DNA from 3 places in the Peribacillus sp. FW305-BF15 genome. Region 3 is predicted to be linked to each of the others. Evidence: predicted binding sites of a transcription regulator. Region 3 holds the regulator's gene; each other region holds the start of a gene.

Region 1 (4,295 bases), on a different contig from region 3:
AATCGATAGAAACAAAAGAGCTTGCCTTCATTGTGACAGATCCTTTTGAAGTGTTTCCTGATTATGAAGTGAAGCTTACGGATGAGGTGTTATCTTCTTTACAAATAGAAACGGAACTGGAAGTCATTACTTTCGTCATCTTGACGATTCAGGACCCCTTCAATGAAACGACGGCGAATCTCCAGGCCCCAATCATCATAAACGGCCCCAAAAAAGTCGGAAAGCAATTCATCATGAATGCTAGTGAATACCGTACAAAGCACAAACTTTTTGATCCTCCAGCCGAACAGGAGGGGAAATGATGCTCGTATTGACCAGAAAACCGAATGAAGCGATCATGATTGGCGATGATATCGAAATTACGATCCTGTCCATTGAAGGGGATCAGATCAAACTCGGGATCGATGCCCCGAAAAACGTCGATATCCATAGGAAGGAAATCTACCTGTCCATTCAGCAGGAAAATAGAAAAGCCTCCAAAACAGAAACCAATTTTCTGGAAGGCATAAATGAGTATTTCAAGAAAAAATCGTAAAATCCGCTAAATATGTTTCCAAGCAGGTCGATATTAAGTATACAACGATGGGCAGTGAAATAGGCGGCCGACTTATTCACTGCCCATCGTAAACAACCACATGGACGTGGGGACTTAAGACTCAAGGAGGAAACAAAAATGATCATCAATCACAATATCTCAGCTCTAAACACGCACCGTCAATTATCAAGTGCAACGAATGCACAATCAAAATCAATGGAGAAACTAGCTTCAGGCATGCGCATCAACCGTGCAGGCGATGACGCAGCTGGTCTAGCAATCTCTGAAAAAATGCGTGGACAAATCCGCGGATTGGACCAAGCAAGCCGTAACTCTCAGGATGGAATCTCAATGATCCAAACTGCTGAAGGTGCATTAAATGAGACTCATGATATTCTTCAACGTATTCGTGAATTAGCTGTTCAATCTTCATCTGATACTAATACTGCCGATGATAGAGCACAGATTCAAAAAGAAAATGCAGACCTTATTGCAGAAATTGATCGTATTGCAACTACAACTGAGTTTAATACACAAAAATTATTGGACGGTACTGGCGGTGCCAGTGGAGTATTCACATTCCAAATTGGTGCAAATGAAGATCAAACTTTAGATGTTACTTTTGCAGATATGCGATCATCAGCACTTTTTACTACTCCTCCTGCTTTAGGTACTGATGCAGCAACATCAACTGCCGCTATCAGTGACATTGATGCTGCCATAAAAAAAGTATCTGATGAACGTTCTCAAATGGGCGCTAAGCAAAATAGACTTGAACACACTATTAATAACTTGAATACATCTTCTGAAAACCTGACTGCAGCTGAATCTCGTGTACGTGACGTAGATATGGCGAAAGAAATGATGGAACAAACTAAGAATTCTATTCTTTCTCAAGCAGCACAAGCAATGTTGGCTCAAGCAAATTCAGCACCTCAAGGGATTTTACAACTCCTTAGGTAAATTTGAAGGGCGTTTTATCTAGTAATGGATAAAATTATGACTGGGTGAATTGCTGGAACTTCCTAAAGCTGCATCAACCACAACGTAACTGGAAACGGTAAGCGTGATGGTCTGAAAATGATGGAGATGACATAATGGATAATCAGCAGCCAAGCTCCTTTGAGGAAACTCTGGAGAAGGTTCAACGACTAGGATATACAGTCTAAGGCGAAAGCTATGGCAATGAAATCCGTAGGGTGGCGGTAGCCATTCGAAGTGCCCAGCCCCTAATAAGATAAGGGTGAAGATATAGTCTGTTCTATGCTCGAAAGACATAGTCGCAAAGCAAGCGAACCAACAACCACAAGGCGTTTTGCAACTTCTTCGTTAATTTTAAATTACCTGAAAGAGACTCTAGTTTTACTAGGGTCTCTTTTGTATAGAAAAATATAAAGGACTCGGTTAGATAAACATTATTATCTAGCTCCGAAATACTATCACACGAGATAGCGTTAGTTTAGTTTTTTAATTTCTTGCCATTTGTGAGTAACGGACCAATAACTTCTTTTTAACATTTTTGCAATTTCATTTGTGGTATAACCATTTTCTTTAAGTTGTCTTAGTAATTTAATTTCATCTGGAGAATAGGGTTTAGAGCGATCTGAACTGCTGGTAAGAATCTTGTAATCAGGATACTTAGATTTCCATCTGAGTATTTCTTTTTGATTTCGGAATTCCCAAGAGGTTTTATATAACATAGAAGAACAAGTTTTTGCTACAGGTTCGATTAGTTCGAGGAAACGAAAAGTTTCTTTAACAGAAGTAGTTTTTAGAATATATCCATATCCATCCTTACGAGAACTCAGCTTTAAGGATAAATGATATGTGGTAAATATATGTTCCTTTAATTTCTCTAATTCGTCTTTAGGATAACATTGAAGGTAAAGGTATATATGCGGTGTGAGGTATATAATTTTTTTATTATGATTTACCCTATATGAGATGCTTAAAGAGCCATCATCCATGTATAGAATAGTTAGGAAATGTGCTAAAGTGCAATTTTTCAGTAATGTGAAAGGGAGATGTTTAGTTCCATCATTACTGTAAAAGTGTGGGAATAAATCCGTAAATAATTCTAAAGAAGCGGAACGGACACATTGACTTGCCGGAGTGATATATAATAATCCATCAAAAAATGAAATTTTCCATTTTCGATAAGCTTCCTGAGATGTGCCGTAGTGTTCCCGATAGCTATTGTTCTTTCTCCTGCTATTTTTATAAATTTTCGTTATTTCACCGTCACTTATAATGCTGGCATATAATATATTTTTCTGGATATCAGTAAGATTAATCATGAAAACCTCCTTATATAAGAGTGTAAGCTTATCTTCTTAATCCCATTTTATAATGTTATCCCCTCCAATGGCGAATGTTTGTTCTGTATATATGATAAATCCTGTGCAATACACTGTAAAGTTCTATTTTAGAACCGATATAAAAAGTAAAGATATCCTATTGGGGGCTATTTAGATGCTGGAGAGTTTATCCACGAATATTCTTTCCTCACAACTTAGAACAGCAATCTCGGAAGGAATCAGTTCTTATTATCAGCGTGAAATGAATACACTTGCCTATTCGGAACAAAGAGTGGAATCTACTGTTGAGCCTTCACAAGAAAAGGTGCGGGAAATGGTGGATAGTTTGAACACCTTCCTGAATCCGACACATACGGCCGTTCGTTTTGAATATCATGAGAAGCTGAATGAGTATTATGTCAAGGTAGTGGATGACGTGACGGATGAGACGATCAGGGAATTTCCCCCGAAGAAGTTATTGGATTTCTATGCGGCAATGACGGAGTTTGTCGGCATAATGGTGGATGAAAAAATATAAGCGGGTGATCAATTATGGTACGAATCAGTGGTTTAGCAAGCGGGATGGACATTGATGAATTAGTTAAGAGCATGATGCAGGCAGAACGGGTGCCATTGGATAAACTGACACAGAAAAAGCAGTATTCCGAGTGGCAGCGGGATGATTACCGTTCGATGAATACAGCTTTATCAGAATTGGATACGCTCATTCGTGATGGAATTGGAAAGCAGTCTTCCTTCATTAAAAAGAAGGTAATGGTATCGAATCCAGATGCTGTATCAGTGAAAAATGTGAATTCGACCAGCGATTTTTCCGGGAATATAAAAGTGAATGGGCTTGCCAAGGCAGCAACCATGACAAGTACGGAAAAATCTGCTGTTACCGACCCCAAAAAGAAACTATCTGAATTGGGAATCGCGACCCCTCAAGATATTACGATACTGGCCATCAATAAAGATGGCGGTTTTGATACGGAAGTAAAAGATGGAGCAACAGTGGAAAAACCGTATACACTTACCCTTAATGCGGACGATACGTTAGAGAGTGTCATAAATAAAATTAATGCCAGCTCGGGGGTGACTCTATTTTTCGATGGGACGTCCCAGAAATTTTCCATCACTGCTAAAAATACCGGTGATGCAAAAAATCGGCCTGAAATTGAGTTAGGGGGTACTGGAGATTTCTTCAATGTACTAAAAATGAGCAGTGACAATGAAGGGGCTGGCGGCACAATAGGAGAAAATGCATCGATTACTTATAATGGCCTGGACATTTCCCGGCCTTCGAATACGTTTCAGATTAATGGAGCGGAAATAACGGTAAAGCAAAAAACGGCGGATACAGTCACATTCTCATCAACAGCTGATGTCGATGCCATCCTGGACACAATCACTCAGTTTGTGAATAAATACAATGAAGTCATTAAAAAGGTTCAAGATAAAAT
Region 2 (4,295 bases), on a different contig from region 3:
AGCAAAACCGCTCGCCTTTGCATGTTCACTTAATACGATCGAGGCACGTCCAATCACGTGTTCGAGTTTCCTGCGTAAATAGTGATGGCGGTTCGTACTTAACAAAATCTGATTTTGGAGTTTAGGAGCAAGTCTCTCCACAGCAATTCTGGCCAGCTCCAAGCATTGTTCCGGGGTCAATGTAGACCAAGGAATATCATGTTCCTTCAAGTAATCGGAAATCATTTTCAACGCTCCATGGAACATCTCGCCTATATCCGGGGCATCCAAACGGAAAATCTGCCTTTCCCTCAATTTCAAGCCATGAGCCGCATAATGGGAAAACGGGCAGCTATTGAACATTTCCATCCTGGATACACTCGTAAGAATGCTCTCACCGTATAATTGCTTACTTGTTTCCTCAGTTAATTTCTTTGTCCTATTTTGATAAAAAAGGCTCGATAAAACCTTAGTTGCTGAAGGACCGGCCATTTCATCATCAATAATGGCATTATATACATCCCACCATAGTGAATGGATTGGATAGTTCCTTTTCTTCAGCTGCAATTGAGCAGCCAGGTACGAAAGGGCAACATCATGATTCGCTGCATATTTCACCTGTTCCTCTGCAGACAGATCGGACGGATCGTTCATATAATACACATCGGAAACATTAGGCAATACGTCCCTTACCCGTTTCAAATAGGATGAAGGCAAAAGCGCCTTCCCTTCCTCATCGGCAAGCGGATATGATAAATAAAGGGCCTCGGTAGGCGTAGTGAATGCTTTGTACGCTGTGAACTCCTCATCCAGCAGGCGCACTTTCGAACTTGGGGCAACATCAAGTCCACCAGCCAGCAGCACATCACGATCACTATCTGAAAATATCCCGTCAGATACTGCTTTTCCCGGCAGAACCCCTTCGTTCAATCCGATAACAAAAGCTGTCTTCACATCATCCAGGCGGGATAAATCTAGATTAGCGACTAATACTTGGTCAATTGCCGGCGGTACCAAAGAAAATTCAAGAGACTCCAAACCAGCTTCAATGATTACCGCAAACTGTTTCATGGAAAGCTCTTCCCCGCTCAGCAGTTCAACGAATTGGTCCAATAGGTCGACAACCGCATTCCATGTTTGCTCATGCTCTCTTGCCGATACCAAATCACCTGCTTCTCCTGCCTCCAGTTTCAGCTTTTCCAATTTTTCCGGTATATGCAATTCTTCAAGATATAGATAAAGGGCTTCACACAATTCCCTGCCATTAGCAGCCTTTTTAGCCCGTTTTGAGAGCCTCAAGATGGGCTCGGTAAATAATTGCTTCATTTCATTCAGCTCTTGCTCAAGCATCATTTCCTTATCCGTTTGGTTCCGGTCCTCGAGTTCCAGACCGCGGAAGCGCCGGTAGGTCCAACGATCTTTGGACGTCCACCCGCTTCCTTTAATGCCGCGGGCCAGCACATAGTTTTCCAGCTTATCTACCTGTTCACGCATCCGGTCGTGGTTTTTTTGCAACGGAAATAGAAGCTCCGTCTTGATTGCACGAAATACCGGTTCATAACGCCAATAGCCATTGATGATCTCCAAAGTCGAACGAATCAGTTCAATCAGAGGATGATTCAGCATCGTCCGTTTGGAATCGACGAACAAGGGAATTTGATAATCCCGAAAAACGGTTTGTAAAATATCTGCGTATGCTTCCCCGTTACGGACTAAAATCGCAATATCACGGAAACGGTGCTGTTTCTGTCTGACCAGCGACAAGATATCCCGGGCAACTCCTTCAATCTCAGCTCTGCGGTTAACTGCCTGGGCGATCGTTACATCAGGTGACTGCTGCTCAAACGTTCGTGCAGGACGAATGGAAAAATAAGTTTCCAGATGATTCAGCCCCGGACTCTTTCCAAACCTTTCCGATCTTTTTAAGATTCGATCTTCTGAAATCGGTATGCCATTCCTCAAACCAGCCTGATATAGGTGATGATAAAGGTTTCCCGTTTGCCTGAACAATTGCAAATCATCCGGAGCATATTGCCTGTAGGGCTGATCTAACGTCAGCGAGACCGTTACACTCCTGCACAGCTTCATCATTTCTTCAACAATCAATAATTCCTGTGGAGTCAAGCTATAAAAACCATCGATATATATATCCGCATTCCTTATATATGAAGACTCTGACATTTTTTCGATCAGCAAAGTGAAATAATCTTCGGAGTCTAAATATTTATTGACCATTTCATCCTCAAAAGCCTGATAGACCAATTCAAGATCATGCAGTTTATCCTGAATGCCGCTGCCGGCCTGTGAGGTTTCAGCCAAATAGTTTTGAATGTCATCAGGTTGGATGCAATACTGCTTGAACTCAGCCAGCATCAGCTCCATCTGTGCAATGAACCCCTGCTTATCAGCAGATCGACTGAACATCTTTAAATCTTCCTTTTTATCATCCATGATCTTCCGTATCAGCATATTAACGCCAACACTGTCCAGATGCAGCCGGCTCATCCCCCCGGTTTCCTGAAGAACGCGCCAAGCAAGCCTGCTAAAACTGAAAACCTGTGTCCGGATCATTCCGGCAAGGCCTGGTGTTTTAATTAATTTATATTCAGATAGAAACGTCATCTGATCAGGAACGAGGTAGATAATTGGATTTCCTTCGGGATCTTCTGCCAATTTAGAGCGGATTTCGTCCAATATATTCGAAGTTTTCCCTGTACCCGATCTTCCCAGTAAAAAACGGAGTGACATCTCTTTTCCCCCTTACAACATAATATCTAGATCCATCATACCAGAAATACTTTCGTCTTTATGACTAGGTTTCTGTTTCCAATTAGATTTACTTTCTATTATTTTACCGTCTCCCTTAAAAAAACACCAATCGTACGTTCGCGTTTCCCCCAAAAGAAAAAGCCCGCATCTTACTCGGGCTTCCACAATCACTCACCTGTAAACTTAAAATTGAAATCATTGACCGGCCAATATCGAACATCCACTTTACCGACAACATTTTCTACCGGTATATAACCAAAGTGGCGGCTGTCAGCACTTTCAAGACGATTATCACCCATGACAAAAAGCTTGCCCTCCGGAACTTTGGTCATATCCGTCAATTCTTTTAATGTAAAATCACCTGTAAAATCCTGTCCTGGGAAACCTTCCTTGAATTTCTCAAGATAAGGCTCATCCACTTTCTTACCATTTACGTAAAGCCAATCATCTTTATAACGAATACGGTCACCTGCAACCCCTATAACCCGCTTAACATAATCTTCTTGTGAATTTGCATGAAAAACAATAATGTCAAAACGGTTGATATCATGAATCTGGTAATTGATTTTATTCACGACAAGTTTATTTCCATCTTCAAGGGTCGGCTGCATCGACTTTCCTTCAACATCATAGCTTGAAAAGAGAAATGTACGGATTAAGATGTAAATAACAAAAGCTATCATCGCTGGTTTTATCCAATCGGATAAAGAATTCTTGTTTGTTTTTTCCATCTAGTTCAACCCCTACTGCATTTATATATTAATTTATTGCCCTTCTTCTCTCTTCATGCTTTTATTTAACCGGACTTCCAGCCTTTTCCCAACATACCATAGGATAAAGATGACGATTCCGATAATGATCGTTCGCACAGGTTTATGAATCAATGATACTAAATCATAACCTACGAAGCTGATCGTAAAAATCATCACCGCCTTCCCTCCAACTACTGCAAGTCCATATTGCAGGGTACTGACTTTTGAAAGTCCTGCCACGATATTAACGATAGCCGAAGGTGTAAAAGGGAAGCAGAGCAATATGAACAAAGGACCGAATCCATGGCTCTCAACCCATACCATCAACCTCTGCACCTGTTTATGTCTTTGCAAAAATCGAAAAAACCTCATTTGACCATATCTTCTAATAATCCAAAAGATCAAAAAGGACCCCGCTACCGCACCAATCCAAGAAAATAAAAACCCCCACCAGAGACCAAATGCCGTTGCATTGGCAAGCACGAACACCACTAAGGGCAAAAAAGGCAAAAAAGCTTCCAGCATCGGCAGTAAGATTCCGGGAATTGGACCGAATGAGCGATATTGCTGAATAAGTGCCGATATATGATCAAGTGTAAACCACTCACGTATAGTATCCAAATCCATAATTATCTCCCTCGACATGCTGCCATCAAAGCAGCATAAACTTATTAAAAACCGTTTATTTTAGATATATCACTTTCCCCCGAAATTGCAAGAATTATTATCCATATATCTTCATACTTTCCCTATCTCCGGAAAACATAATCTTGTTAACGAATATTTCTAGATTTA
Region 3 (4,295 bases):
CAGACACCCAAGCGGCTCTAGTCCACTATGGAGCACATCAATATGTTGGAAGGGTGATCACTTTAGCCTCCCCACATCATGGTTCTCACTTAGCTGATTTGGCTTATAGCTGGTATGCGGGCTGGCTTGGTTCCTTATTAGGTCAAAAAGATGAGGGAACTTATTCTTTACAAGTTGGTAAAATGGCTGAATTTCGTTCTGTCACGGATAACCATATCAACTCTCGTAAAAACTTGTATTTCACTGTGGCAGGTATGAACAGAGGCCCGGTACTATCAGCCTTATCAATGGGGGGACAATATTTATCATCATATGGGGAAAATGATGGACTAGTGAATGTATGGAGTACAAAAATACCCTATGCAACACATTTATTTACGGATCCCAACTTTGATCACGACAATATTCGAGTTGGCTCAGCTGTATTTTCAAGAATTGAACCCTATTTAAAAAGCACATCCACCGCTGGGATTCCTGCATATCATGTCAATTATAAAGAACGAGTTGAAGATGATGTCATTACAACAGCACTCGCTCAAACCGTTCTGGGTGATGTCCTGAAACAAAATGCCTGGGTCGAACAAAGCTTCCATGTAAATGAAGCTGCCCCAGGTAATATAAGCATATATACAGCCTCAAATGATGTCGAGGTTGAATTGATTTCTCCATCCAATAAAAAGTATTCACCTTCCTTAAAGGTTCATTCAGCCAAAAATGAAACTTCCTTTTTTAATGGTGCAACCATCCAATCATTCTACAGAAATAACCTTGAAATTGGTGACTGGAAAGTACGAATGAAGACTAAATCGCCAAAAGACGCCTTCCTGTTCACAGCACAATTTAACGAAAAGAATCCCATTACATTAAGTATGGCCGGTAAAGTTAAGCAAAAAGATGCAAAATTTTTAATAAAGAATCCAATGAATGATAAAAAAAGACCAATCAGTACAACATTTTTGGTTCATCTGATAGATGAAACCGGTAATGAAATTAGTGAAAAAAACTCAATTAAGGCAATGGATACTGAAAATTTTACTGGCACCCTTCCAGAAGTACCTAAGTCAGGTGTTTATAATGTAACAATAGATGTTAAGGAAAAAAATGGGGATGGTACTGAAAGAACCCGGACGCTGATTCGTTCGGTCTATATTGAGAAATAACGAAATGCCTTCTCTTAGTTGAGGAGGCATTATTTTGATGGTACGGGTAAATAGGGAGATGGTAATTCAGCCAATGGAAACAGCCAGGTCGTAATTACTTATTGAAGTATTAATTCAACGGGTCTCTGATGGATATGGTTGGAAGTTTGTTATCGGGGCAAAATAAATATATGTATTTTTTTCCCTGCACCTGCAAATGGTTGTCAACAAGTGCATATTCAACAGTGGAATGACTTGGTCGATCTAAACCTTATTAAAGTGGGGATTTTAAATCCTCTCTTTTTTATTTCAATGAGCTTTTTCCAAAGTATAATATTACGAGAAAGGCGATAGTAACTTTCATCCCTTATAAAGGATGTTTAAATTCGCATGAAACTAGATTCTATTAAAAAATATTTCAATATCTACTCTTCTATATGCATATTGAGAGAATTCTGGACATAAATTAAACAATCAAAAAAAGCGCGGGAAGCGCTTTTAGTGTATTTGCCTATATAAGCCTATTACTTTTCCAAGTATCGAAACATCTCGTAAAATAATTGGTTCCATATTTGAGTTCTCAGGCTGAAGCCTTATGTAATCCGGTTCCTTAAAGAATCGTTTTACAGTGGCTTCATCATCTTCCGTCATCGCCACGACGATATCTCCATTATTGGCACTGCTTTGTTGTTTCACGATGACATAATCTCCATCATGAATTCCTGCTTCTATCATACTTTCACCCATGATTTCCAGCATGAATACATGGTCATCATGTGGAACCATGCTTTCGGGAAGCGGAAAGTATTCTTCAATGTTCTCAATGGCCGTTATCGGCATGCCCGCTGTTACTTTTCCAAGTAACGGCACGTTCACGACATTGACTTTGGGAATATTGTTCGCTTCCTCCAAATTCATTATTTCAATGGCCCTTGGCTTGGTTGGGTCACGTCTAATAAGGCCTTTACTTTCCAGGCGGGATAAATGTCCGTGTACTGTTGAACTTGATGCAAGTCCCACTGCTTCGCCAATCTCCCGTACGGAAGGCGGATACCCTTTTTGGCGGACCTCTTCTTTAATGAAATCAAGAATATCTTGCTGCCTTTTTGATAGTTTTGTCATTTGTGCACCTCTTCCCCAATGTTCTTTGCTACATTATAGCATGGCCCCCATCTCTATACAAACATAAGTTCGAATTTGTTGTTGACTGAAACAAACGTTCGTATTATAATTTGATCATAACATACGAACGAACATTCGCTTTGGAGGGATTATTATGAAAAAATTATACAAAAATTATATTTATACGATTCTATTAGCGGGATCAGTATTCATCTTTTCAATTTTATTCTCTTGTACATTGAACAATGATCAAAAAAAGGATTTCCTTTCTATAGAAGTAGGCGAGGGTGACACCCTATGGGGAATTGCCGAAGAATATGAAGAATCAAATTTGACAAAAAAAGAATTCATTGGTTGGATAGAAGAGAATAATGGAGTCAGTGCGGATTCGATAAAGCCTGGACAAGTCATTGTCATACCGGTTAAAGGGGAAGAACTTGTCCAGAATTTGGCCAGTGAGCAGTAAGTAGTAAAGGTAGGGTATTATGAAGGCGGTAATCTATTGTAGGGTCAGCACCGAAAAAGAGTCACAGGAAACATCATTGGCAAGGCAGGAAGATGAATTAGTCAAATTGGCTGAAAAGATGGATGTGGAAGTTGTCTCCATTATAAAAGAACAGGCAAGTGGTTATGAGTTGAATCGGGATGGCATTTTTGACATGCTCGAACTATTTAAAACCAAAGAAGCTGAAGTGCTTTTAATCCAGGATGAAACAAGACTGGGAAGAGGGAATGCCAAAATAGCCCTTTTCCATGTCATCCTTAAAGAAGATGTGAAAATTTATACTCTCTCACACGATGGAGAGCTGGAGTTATCGGATTCGGATGCCATGGTCATTCAGATAGTGGGCATTGTAGAAGAATATCAAAGGAAACTACATAATCTTAAAATAAAGCGCGGAATGATGAGAGCCGTTGAAAAAGGGTACCGTCCTCAAAAAAATCTTCAGAATCAAAGGAATTCCACTGGAAGGGATCGTATGGAGATTCCTATTGAAGAAATTATTAAACTGCGTGCCAATGGGTTAACATTCTCGGAAATCGCAGCCACATTAAGGGGCTTTGGATACAATGTATCTAAGGCTACTGTGAACAGGCGTTTTCTCGAACATCAAATGAATACAAAGGAAAGTAAATCATAGAACTTGTAATTTCGCTTTTTTTTTAATACCATGACAATATCCGCAGATTATGAAGGAGCGAAATTATGTTATCAAAAGAAAAAATAGCCCGTATAAATGAACTTTCTAAAAAGGCAAAGGGTGAAGGCTTGACGGAAGTTGAAGCGAAAGAGCAAACCCAATTGAGAAGTGAGTATTTGGAAACATTCAGAAAATCCATGTCCGACACGTTGGAGCATGTGAAAGTCGTGGATCCAGAGGGTAATGACGTCACTCCTCAAAAGATAAAAAATATAAAAGAAAAACGAAATTTACATTAATGCTTGGATTCTTCTGATGGAATATTCCATTTGAGGATTCTTTGGCATTTTGGAGTAAAAAGAGAGTGCATTCATGTATGTATTCTCCTATTTAGTTTAATCTAAATAGGTGACTTCTTATTCCTAGAAAATTGTAATATTGGGGCATTAAATAGTGATTTTAGTTGTGATATTATGCTTGTCACTATAATATAAAGAGGTACATTACAGGAAGGGATGTTTTTACAATATGTTAGATAAATTAGATGCACTTTCTATCAATACGATTCGTACATTATCAATTGATGCAATTGAAAAGGCTAATTCCGGCCATCCAGGTATGCCAATGGGGGCTGCGCCAATGGCGTATAAACTATGGACCGAATATATGAACCATAACCCGAAAAATCCAGATTGGTTTAATAGAGATCGCTTTGTTCTTTCAGCTGGACATGGTTCTATGCTGTTATACAGCCTTCTTCATTTATCAGGCTATGGCTTATCTATCGATGATTTGAAAAGCTTCCGTCAATGGGGCAGTAAAACTCCAGGACATCCTGAATTCGGACATACGGCTGGTGTGGATGCAACTACCGGGCCGCTTGGACAAGGTA

Evidence for each region. The regulator LexA, encoded in region 3, represses DNA repair genes until DNA is damaged. The targets are predictions, from matches to a motif close to CGAACATATGTTCG.
Region 1: a site for LexA is predicted at 2,904-2,917, ahead of AC3WLU_RS03505 (DNA endonuclease). Genes of this name have one in related genera too.
Region 2: a site for LexA is predicted at 2,855-2,868, ahead of addB (helicase-exonuclease AddAB subunit AddB). Genes of this name have one in related genera too.

What each region holds. Positions count from the first base shown of each region.
Region 1 is NZ_JBYSYV010000003.1:29,816-34,110, reverse strand. Features, by position in the region: gene fliW (flagellar assembly protein FliW) at 1-302, shown strand, start outside; gene csrA (carbon storage regulator CsrA) at 302-535, shown strand; gene AC3WLU_RS03510 (flagellin N-terminal helical domain-containing protein) at 674-1,498, shown strand; gene AC3WLU_RS03505 (DNA endonuclease) at 1,990-2,832, opposite strand; gene flaG (flagellar protein FlaG) at 3,008-3,370, shown strand; gene AC3WLU_RS03495 (flagellar hook-associated protein 2) at 3,385-4,295, shown strand, end outside.
Region 2 is NZ_JBYSYV010000010.1:173,461-177,755, forward strand. Features, by position in the region: gene addB (helicase-exonuclease AddAB subunit AddB) at 1-2,727, opposite strand, end outside; gene lepB (signal peptidase I) at 2,916-3,479, opposite strand; gene AC3WLU_RS13025 (TVP38/TMEM64 family protein) at 3,513-4,127, opposite strand.
Region 3 is NZ_JBYSYV010000016.1:94,791-99,085, forward strand. Features, by position in the region: gene AC3WLU_RS17680 (esterase/lipase family protein) at 1-1,160, shown strand, start outside; gene lexA (transcriptional repressor LexA) at 1,638-2,261, opposite strand; gene yneA (cell division suppressor protein YneA) at 2,416-2,727, shown strand; gene AC3WLU_RS17695 (YneB family resolvase-like protein) at 2,747-3,403, shown strand; gene AC3WLU_RS17700 (DUF896 domain-containing protein) at 3,469-3,702, shown strand; gene tkt (transketolase) at 3,932-4,295, shown strand, end outside.